3 regions of the Corynebacterium sp. 1103A genome follow, and region 2 is predicted to be linked to each of the others. Evidence: predicted binding sites of a transcription regulator. Region 2 holds the regulator's gene; each other region holds the start of a gene.

Evidence for each region. The regulator LexA, encoded in region 2, represses DNA repair genes until DNA is damaged. The targets are predictions, from matches to a motif close to CGAACANNTGTTCG.
Region 1: a site for LexA is predicted at 1,958-1,971, ahead of QQS52_RS01900 (HNH endonuclease signature motif containing protein). Genes of this name have one in related genera too.
Region 3: a site for LexA is predicted at 1,482-1,495, ahead of ruvC (crossover junction endodeoxyribonuclease RuvC). Genes of this name have one in related genera too.

What each region holds. Positions count from the first base shown of each region.
Region 1 covers NZ_JASTTF010000002.1:75,290-78,559, forward strand. The annotation lists gene QQS52_RS01890 (RNase H family protein) at 1-1,197, shown strand, start outside; gene QQS52_RS01895 (YdcF family protein) at 1,271-1,795, opposite strand; gene QQS52_RS01900 (HNH endonuclease signature motif containing protein) at 1,995-3,270, shown strand, end outside.
Region 2 covers NZ_JASTTF010000008.1:98,937-102,206, reverse strand. The annotation lists gene nrdR (transcriptional regulator NrdR) at 1-303, opposite strand, end outside; gene QQS52_RS07460 (hypothetical protein) at 424-870, opposite strand; gene lexA (transcriptional repressor LexA) at 1,127-1,831, shown strand; gene QQS52_RS07450 (DeoR/GlpR family DNA-binding transcription regulator) at 2,088-2,870, shown strand; gene ptsP (phosphoenolpyruvate--protein phosphotransferase) at 2,971-3,270, opposite strand, start outside.
Region 3 covers NZ_JASTTF010000006.1:98,216-101,485, reverse strand. The annotation lists gene QQS52_RS06230 (acyl-CoA thioesterase) at 1-475, shown strand, start outside; gene QQS52_RS06225 (YebC/PmpR family DNA-binding transcriptional regulator) at 571-1,323, shown strand; gene ruvC (crossover junction endodeoxyribonuclease RuvC) at 1,509-2,093, shown strand; gene ruvA (Holliday junction branch migration protein RuvA) at 2,183-2,800, shown strand; gene ruvB (Holliday junction branch migration DNA helicase RuvB) at 2,844-3,270, shown strand, end outside.

The sequences.
Region 1 (3,270 bases), on a different contig from region 2:
CACAACGCGCCGGTGCACGTGGCCATCGCCATGTGGGACGTCCCCTGGAAGTCCGCCGCGGAGGGCAAGCTCAACGGGTGGGTCATCGCCGTGGACGCCAAACCCGGCCCGCGCTTCGTGCGCACCGGGCGGACCACGGAGGAAGACACCGTGGGGCCGGTGATGCGCGACCTCAACGACGCCATCAGCGGCATCCGCAGCTTCAACGGCGCCAAGAAGAAGGTCTGGTGCAACGTCGGCCGCCGCCGCGGGGCGTTGCGCCTGGAGCTGGAGAAGCAAGGCTACCTGGTCACGGGCAGTTTCTCCGAATACAACCGCGCCTGCCCGCGGGCCAGCAAGCTGCGCACCGTCGAGGAGACCAAGGCCAAGCGCGAGGGCAAGCGCAACGGCCAGTCCCCCAAGCGCAAGCCCACTCCCCCGCCCGCCACGGAGGCCCACTGGTGGCCGCAGTTCTCCGACTTTTCTCACGCTAAGGATGCCACCCCCACCCGCATCGCCACCGATGCCTCCTCCGACACCAACATCAAGGGCGCGTCCTGTTTCGTCGCCAGCAACGGCGACTACCAGCTGCTCACCCGCCGGACGAAGGCCTCCACGGATGAGCTAGAGCTCGAGGCCCTCACCCTCGCTCTGAAGTACCTCGCGCACACCGATGCCACCGACGTCCTCATCGAAAGCGACAGCCAGGCCGCCCTGCGCGCCGTCGATTACATCACCGGCCAGGGCAAGCTCGGCAAGCGCTGGCGCGGCATCCATCCGGGCGCACTCTCCCGCTTCCAACAGGCCTGGAAGGACAACCAGGGGCAGCGCAGCATCACCTTCCGGCGCGTCATGGGCCACTCCGGCGACCCGCTCAACCGCGCCTCCGACAAGATCGCCATCATGGGGCTGCGCGCCATCGCCTACCGCCAGAAGGAGGTCCGGAACACCCTGGCGGAGGGCATCGAAAAGGCCCTGCAGGAAGCCGCGAAGGACGCCCACAAGCGGGCGGCGTCGCGCCTGCCCGAGTCGGTCACGCGGGGTACTGGTGGCTCTGGCGCAGGTTCTAGGTCTGGGTCTCGGTCTGGAGCTGGCTCAGGCTCCGGTGCTGGGTCTGGCTCTGGCGCGCGAATTAAGCGGCGTCGGGGCGGGCGCCGCGGGGGCCGTCGTCGCGGTGGGCGCCGGCGCGGAAGTCCGGACTCGGGTTCTGGCGCCTAGTTTTTTGGGGGCTGGTTCTGGGGCCTAGTTTTTGGGAGCCAGGTTTTGGGGGACTGCTTGGACCCGTTCGGGGTTAGTCGGGGCGGCCCTCGAGGCGGTGCCGGAGACGTCGCCAAGCGATGCGCAGCGCGGAATGCGGCGTCGCGGCGAGCTCGCGGGCATAGTTATGTAGTTTGTGGCCGTGCGGGGTCGGGGCGGCGACCGTGTGGATGGGGATTTTGAGGTGCCAGGCCCAGAGTCGGGTGCGCAAGATGTGGAAGTTGCTGGTGACGACGGTCATCGTTGAGCCCGGGGGCAGCAAGCGTGCGGAGTTTTCGAGGTTTTCGTTCGTGCTGGTTGCCAGGGGCTCCAGGAGGATGCGCTCTGGATTGATGCCTCGAGCGGTGAGGTAGTTGTGCATCGGTAGCGCTTCCCCGTGCCCGCTGACCACGATGGGGGCGTCAGGGTGCGCTTGAGCGAGGCGGGCAGCGGTGGCGAGGCGGGCGCGCAGCAGCGGTTCGGGGCGGCCGGCGGTGGTGCGCGAGCCAAGGACGACGATGGGGGCCGTCGGATCAAGCGTTGGTCGCCGGGAGGCTTTTCCGCCATCGTCTCTGAACATAAGAATAAGGATACTTGATAGTATTGACCGCCCTGTTCGACGCCGGAGATGCCTATTTCTGTCAGAGGTTACCCCCGTTTTGCTAACAATGTAACCATCTAGAACAAAGTTTTGCTTGAGGGGTTGCGTGGGGTGGTTGGTTAAATAGGATTGAAGTCGTCAGGAACAAAGGTTCGAGCACCTCAAGGGGGTGAAGATCATGACCGAAGCAACTCAATCCATTGCCGAATGCGTAGCCGAAATCGAACAGGCATACTCCCGCCTGCACGCCGCTGTCACGGAGGTGGACTCGGTGTACTTTGGTGAGATCTACCCTTATTTCGAGAAGCTCGCTGCCCTCTCCGGCACCATCACTACTATCGATGCCGCCTTTGCGTTCATCGCCGAACGCGACGACGCTGGCCGCCACGTCAACTCCACGCGGGTGATGGACTACCTTATGAACCGGCTGGGGCTGTCCTACGGGGAGGCGAAGGACCGGCTCCGCAACGGGCAGACCATCTTCGGGACCGCTCCCCTATCGGAGCCGCCGCTACAGGATCCGCTGGAGGATGCTGCAGATTCTGGGGAAACTGGGGATTCCACGGAGGATGCTCACGCAGCAGAAGAACGCCGGAAGCAGGCCGAGGAGCGCCGCAGGAAGGCCGAGGAAGAGGCGCGTCTCCGCAGGGAGCGCGAGGAACAGGCCCGCACTGAGGCGCAGCGCAAGCTGCGGGAGAAGGAAGCTCTCCGTGGCCGCTACCTGGCCATCATTGACCGCGAGCTCAAGCACCTCAACGCCCACGCCACCCCGGGGCCGAACGAACTGCGTAACAAGGCCATCGACGAGGCGAAGAAGCGGAACCTCAAGGACTTCGCCCAGTGGCTGCGCCGCGAGGTCCGTGCGGCGAATGCTCGCAGCCGGGATCCCTTCGGCAACCGGGACCGGTTTGCCGCCACCCGCAAGCGTCATTTGGAGTTCAGCCCCGCGGACGCCGACGGTGGCGTGCACGTGAGCGGTTACCTGGACGGCGCCACCGCGGCGCTGATGAGCCAGGCGTTTGCGCCCGCCACGCGTCCGGGCACCCCGGACCTGCCGCCGGAGGAAGACAAGCGTAACTACCGCCAGCGGATGGCGGACCAGTTCACCGCAATTCTGCAGGAGTACCTCGGCTCGCGCGAGAAGGCGCACCCCGGCTTGGGCTCGATCATCATCTCCGGCACGGTCGATGACTTCGAGAACCTCAAGGCGGATTCCCTGCTGCCGACCAACACCGGGCACTCGCTGACCCCGCTGGACATTATCCGGCTCGGGGCCGCGGCTAGTGATTACCTCTGCATCATGGACTGCGAGGACTTCCAGCCGCTGGCGTTGGGGCGCTCGAAGCGCACGGCGAGCTTCATGCAGAAGCTGGCGCTGATTGCCTCCGAGCTGGTGTGTTCCCACCCCGGGTGCGACCGAGCCGCCAATGCTTGCGATGTCCACCATCTGCAGG
Region 2 (3,270 bases):
GTTGATCTGGGAGCTGCCGTGGCTGCGCACGGTCTCCTCCACCTCCTGGGCCAGGCGCTTGAGCGCGTCGTCCGAGACGTCGCGGCCCTGGCAGGCTCGGCGCACGCCGCGGATCAGCTTGTCGCGGCTGAAAGGCTCGGACAGCCCGTTGCGCTTGACCACGGACAGCACGGCCTTTTCGACCGTGGTGAAACGGCCCCGGCACGAAGAACACTCGCGCCGGCGGCGGATGGACGCACCCGCGTCAACGACGCGGGAATCAATAACGCGTGACTGCTCGTGGTGACAAAATGGGCAATACAATGTGGCTCGCTCCCCATATCTTTCTAGCTTTCCCGCTCAATCCGCTACAGCAGATAAAGCGGATGCGCTACCAGTCTACTGCGCCGGAGCGCGCCTCAACCGGGCGGGCGAGCCCGCTTACTAGTTCAGGGTGGCTTGCTGGGTCACGGCGCTATACGCCGTGCCCAAGGAACCGGCCGTATCCGTGCCGTCGACTAGGCCCATGCCCGCCGCCAACGTGCCTAGGAAGACGGCAAATCCGAACACAGCACCGAGCGCGTAGTTCCCCTTCTGGCACGCCTGCTCAGAGGCAGCGCCGCGCAGCTGCCCTGCGAAATCCTCGGCGCTAAGCGCGTGCTGCGAACGACGGTCTGTTCGATTATCTAGCGTGAGGGTTCGAGAATAACGCTCACTCGTGCCGGCCGGGCCGCCTCCCGGCCAGCCGGCGTTGGGGTTACGGCTTCCGGGAAAGCGGGCGGAAGGCTCCCACACCGCGGCCGCGGGGACCACGGAAGGCGCGAGAGCACCGGAGCGGTAAGCTGCATATTCGGTGTTAGCAATACGGCGGTCATCAAATGCGAGAGTCAAAGTAATCTTTCCTTTCTTTGGTGCCACCGAGTCTAAATCTAGACCCCGACATGGCTCCGACTTTCCTTCGTTCGAATGTTCGAATTAGGTTCTGTGTTCGATTTATAGCAAGCTTCCCAGAATTTGTCTAGCGCGCGGTCAAAGATCTCGAACATTTGTACTTTTCGTGCTAGAAATGAAGGTAGGAATTTACGCGGGCCCGCAGCGCCTGTGACCGACTATCCGACCTGCCAACCAACTTGGAGAGTTAAAGACCATGGCCCGACCCAGCAAATCCTCACAGAAGCCCACCCTGGACTCCTTGAGTGTCCGCCAGCGGCGCATCCTCGAGGTCATTCACGACGCCGTGCTCCTGCGCGGCTACCCGCCGAGCATCCGTGAGATCGGTGACGCGGCCGGCCTCCAGTCCACATCCTCGGTGGCCTATCAGCTCAAGCAGCTGGAGGAAAAGGGCTTCCTGCGGCGCGATCCCAACAAGCCGCGCGCGGTCGACGTTCGCCACCTCAACACTGAGAGGGAAGACGCGAAGACCGAGAAGGCCAGCAAGTCCGCCGAGCTCCCCCAGACCCCGCCGGACGCGGGCCAGGTCAGCTATATCCCCGTCGTCGGGCGCATTGCCGCCGGGACCCCCATCACGGCCGAAGAAAACATCGACACCTATTACCCTATGCCGGACGAGGTCGTCGGCGGCGGGGACCTCTACATGCTGCAGGTCGTAGGAGACTCCATGCGGGACGCCGGCATCCTCGACGGGGATTGGGTCATCGTCCGCTCGCAGTCCACGGCCGAGGAAGGCGACTTCGTCGCGGCCCTCCTAGACGGCGAGGAGGCAACCGTCAAGGAATTCCACCGCGACTCCACCGGCGTCTGGCTGCTGCCGCACAATGACGCTTACTCCCCCATCAACGGGGACGAATCAGAAATCATGGGCAAGGTCGTCTCCGTGATGCGCAAGCTTTAATTCCCTGGAACATCCCGCGTTATTCCCCCTTTCTGAGGTAATCAGGCATGCAAACTCTCACGCCGTGCGTGTGATCCCGGGTCCGGTTTGTCCGATCTACCTCAAGAAATACCCAAGCAACCCAAGAATCGGACGCTTGGGTTTTTCTGTTTGTGTTTGCCCACGCGGTTTTTCTGGGACAATTTGAGTAGACCCATTTCACCGTGTGCGCTAGCCCATCAGCGTGCGTACCCACGGACCGAGGAGAACTACCCCCATGTATGCAGAAGAACGCCGTCGGCAGATTGCGTCCCTCACCGCCGTCGAGGGACGCGTCAATGTGACGGAACTCTCCCACAAATTCGACGTCACCGCAGAAACCATTCGCCGCGACTTGGCCGTTTTGGACCGGGAAGGCGTGGTGCACCGCGTCCACGGCGGCGCAGTGGCCTCGCAGACCTTCCAGACGGCCGAGTTCACCCTCGACACGCGCTCGCGCTCGGCCACGGGGGCGAAGTCCGCGATCGCCGAGGCCGCCCTCGAGTTCCTCCCCGAGGCCCCGGGCAGCATCTTCTTGGACGCCGGCACCACCACGAATGCCTTAAGCGACCTGATCGCCGCCAGCACGCTGGCTAACCAGCTGTCCATCGTGTCCAACAGCCTGCCCATTGCCCTGTCCCTGGCTAATAACGGCATCAAGGACGTCCAGCTGCTGGGCGGTACGGTGCGCGGCATTACCCAGGCGGTAGTCGGTGACACAGCCCTGCGCACCATGGCGCTGCTGCGCGCCGACGTCGCCTTCATCGGCACCAACGCCCTGACCCTGGACCACGGCCTGTCCACAGCGGACGCGCAGGAGGCGGCCATCAAGGCCGCGTTCGTCACCAACGCCCGCAAGGTCGTTGTCCTGTGCGACTCCTCCAAGCTGGGCAACGACTATTTGGTCAGCTTTGCCAAGCTGTCCGATATCGACGTCGTCATCACGGACTCGGCGGCACCGCAAAGCTTCGTCGACGCGCTGCGAGAGCGCGAAATCACGGTCGTGACCGCCGACGCTTAAAGAAGGCCCTTCCCCTCCCTTCCCCACAAACCAAACAACCGGCGCAGGCCCGCAACTTAAAAGCGGGGCCTGCGCCGGTTATGGTGGTTTTCGGCGACGTTTAGTTGTCCGCCGCGGGGCGGGACAATTCCTCGATGAGCTCGCGGACCTTCTCGCGGGCCTCAGAGGGGCCTTCGCAGGACACGGCCGCTGCTGCGATCTTCTGGCAGTCCTCAAGGCTCAGCTCGGCTAGCTGCGCGCCCACGCCGGCAACGGCGGTCGAGGAGGCCGACAGGGAGTTAACGCCCAGGCCGGTGAGCACCGCAGCGAGCATCGGATCCGCGGCGGCCTCGCCGCAGACGCCGACGGGGACGTTGTTGTCGCCGCCGACCACGCAGGTGTGCTGGATGAGCCGCAGCAC
Region 3 (3,270 bases), on a different contig from region 2:
CGTGCCAGGCCCGGAGGAGTGCCGCGACCACGCGGCGGACTGGCCGTCGACCTCGCGCATCGTGCTGGGGGAGTGGAGCGACTGGGTCGTCGTGATGGTCCCCGACGAGTACGACAACTCGCACCACGCCCAGGACAAATACGGCGCCGGCGCGCGGCACATCTGGTTCCGCTACAACGCCGGGCTGGGCGACGACCCGGACCTGAACCAGGTGGCGCTGTCCTACCTGTCGGATATGACCTTGCTCAACTCGACGCTGATTTCGCACCCCGACGCCCGCGTGCAGATGGCCAGCCTCGACCACAGTCTGTGGTTCTTCGACGAGCTTAAAGTGGATGAGTGGTTGCTTTATGAGCAGGATTCTCCGTTCGCCGGCGGCGGGCGCGGTTTCGCCCAGGGGCGGGTCTTCCGCCAGGATGGCACTCTGGTTGCTCAAGTCAACCAGGAAGGCCTCATCCGGTGGCTGAAGGAATGACCGAGTAGGTGATCTGGGCGAGGTCTTATTCAGACCCGATGGCCTCGGCACGTATAATCGCGTTAGTTAAAACCAACTAGGAAGGGGCACACCTTATGGCCGGCCACTCTAAATGGGCGACGACCAAGCATAAAAAAGCTGCCAACGACGCCAAGCGCGGCAAGGAATTCGCCAAGCTGATTAAAAACATCGAGGTGGCGGCGCGTACCGGTGGCGGCGATCCCGCGGCCAACCCGACGCTGGACGACATGATTAAGAAGGCCAAGAAGGCCTCCGTCCCTAACGACAACATCGAGCGCGCCCGCAAGCGCGGCTCCGGCGAGGAAGCCGGCGGTGCCGACTGGGAAAACATCATGTACGAGGGCTACGGCCCCAACGGCGTGGCCATGCTGATTGAGTGCCTGACCGATAACCGCAACCGCGCGGCCACCGAGGTGCGCACCGCCATGACGAAGAATGGCGGCAACCTGGGCGAGTCCGGTTCCGTGTCTTATATGTTCTCGCGCGTCGGCGTTGTATTTGTGAAGAAGGGCGAGCTGACCGAGGACGACCTGCTGCTGGCCGTACTCGAGGCCGGCGCCGAAGAGGTCAACGACCGCGGCGAGCAGTTCGAAATTACCTGCCAGCCTGCCGACGTGCGCGCGGTGCGCAGTGCCCTGGAGGAGGCGGAGATTTCCGTCGAGGACGCTGACAGCGACTTCCGCCCGTCCGTCGAGGTCCCGCTCGGCGCGGCCGATGCCAAGAAGATCTTCCGCCTCATCGACGCGCTGGAAGACTCCGACGACGTGCAGAACGTCTACACCAACATGGATCTCAGCGACGAGGTCCTGGCTGAGCTCGAGGACTAGTAAGCCGGCCCGGGGCTTAAGAGCCTGGCAATGGGGCAGTCGGGGCGAGAATTTCTTGCCGCGGCTGCCCTTGGTCTTGTCTGCACCGGGCTGACCACACCGGGGCACCCAGGCTGGCCGTCCGGACGTAGCGCGTGTAGTATGCGTGATGAGGTACTAGAACATATGTGTGACGGAGGTAGCCGGTGAACTTGGAAGGCTTACGCGTCATGGGCATCGACCCGGGGCTGACGCGCTGCGGCTTGTCGGTCGTGCAGGCGGGCCGGGGCCGCGCCGTCATCCCCATTTCCGTCGGCGTCGTGCGCACGCCCGCGGACAAGGACCTCACTGAGCGCCTGCTGCGCCTGTCGAAGGCCGTGGCGGAGTGGATGGACGAGTACCAGCCGGACGTCGTGGCCATCGAGCGCGTCTTCGAACGCGGCAATGTCTCCACGGTCATGCAGACCGCCCACGCCGTCGGGGTCCTGGTGCTCGCGGCCGCCGAGCGCGGCTTGGACGTGCACATGTACACCCCCTCGGAGGTCAAGAAGGCCGTCTCCGGCAACGGCCGCGCTGACAAGAAGCAGATGACCGCCATGATCACCCGTATCCTGGGGCTTAGCGAGCCGCCCAAGCCGGCCGATGCCGCCGACGCGCTAGCGCTTGCCGTCAGTCACTGCTGGCGCGCCCCGGCCCTCGCCCGCGCCGAGCAGGTGCGGGAAAGGACCCAAGCCCAGCGGCAGGGCCAACAGCAATCCCTGGCGCACGCCCGCTCGGCGCAGTCAGGTTAGCCCCGCGACTTTTAAGCCCCAACCGTCCGAAACTTTAAGAACACTTTGTCTCCTAGAACTCCACCCGGGAAGAAAGGAAAGCCCTCGCCATGATCGCATCGCTGCGCGGAGAGGTCATCTCCATCGCGCTAGATCACGCCGTTATCGAATGTCAGGGCGTGGGCTACCTGGTGCACGCTGCCCCGCCCACACTTGGGCGGCTGACCCGCGGGGAGGAGGCTTTCGTGCTGACCTCCATGGTGGTCAAGGAAGACTCCATAACCCTCTACGGCTTCGGCACCGCCGAGGACCGCGAGATGTTCCACCTGCTGCAGTCCGTCTCCGGTCTCGGCCCGAAGCTGGCGTTGGCCGCGCTGTCGGTGCTGGAGGCCAACGAGCTGGCGCAGGCGATTAGCCAGTCGGACGCCAAGCGCCTACAGACCATTCCCGGCGTGGGCAAGCGCATGGCGGAGCGGCTAGCGCTCGAGCTCAAGGACAAGGTGGCCGGCTTCGCCGGGGCCGGTGCGGCCGCGGGCGGCGGCGCGGCTGCCGGCGGGGTGCCCGCGGCCAACGAGCCGGTGGTCCAGCAGGTCACCGAGGCGCTGGTGGGGCTGGGCTTCACGGAAAAGGCCGCGGCCGCGGCCGTCGAGGCAATCATGGCCGAGCAGCCCGATGCCGCCACGCCGGTGGTCCTGCGCAGCGCGCTGGCCCGGCTGGGGAAGAAATAAGTAGGCGCACGCCAGGGTTTGGCGACGGGTAGGGTGTTAGAACATGTCAGATATTGAGCGCACCGAGTTCCAGCTGCCCGACGGGCTGGAGGCCGCGCGCCAGGGCAGCGCGCAGGCCGCGGATCGGCGCAACGACGACGTCGACGGGCACGCCCAGCAGGGCGAGCGCGACATCGAGCGTTCCCTGCGCCCGAAGAGCCTGGACGAGTTCATCGGGCAGCCCAAAGTCCGCGAGCAGCTCTCCCTGGTGTTGCAGGGCGCGAAGAAGCGCGGGGTGACCCCGGACCACGTGCTGCTGTCCGGCCCGCCCGGGTTGGGCAAGACCACCATGGCGATGATCGTCGCCCAGGAGCTGGGCACCAGCCTGCGGATGACCTCGGGCCCGGCTCTCGAGCGCGCCGGCGACTTGGCCGCCATGCTCTCCAACCTCATGGAGGGCGACGTGCTGTTTATCGATGAGATCCACCGCA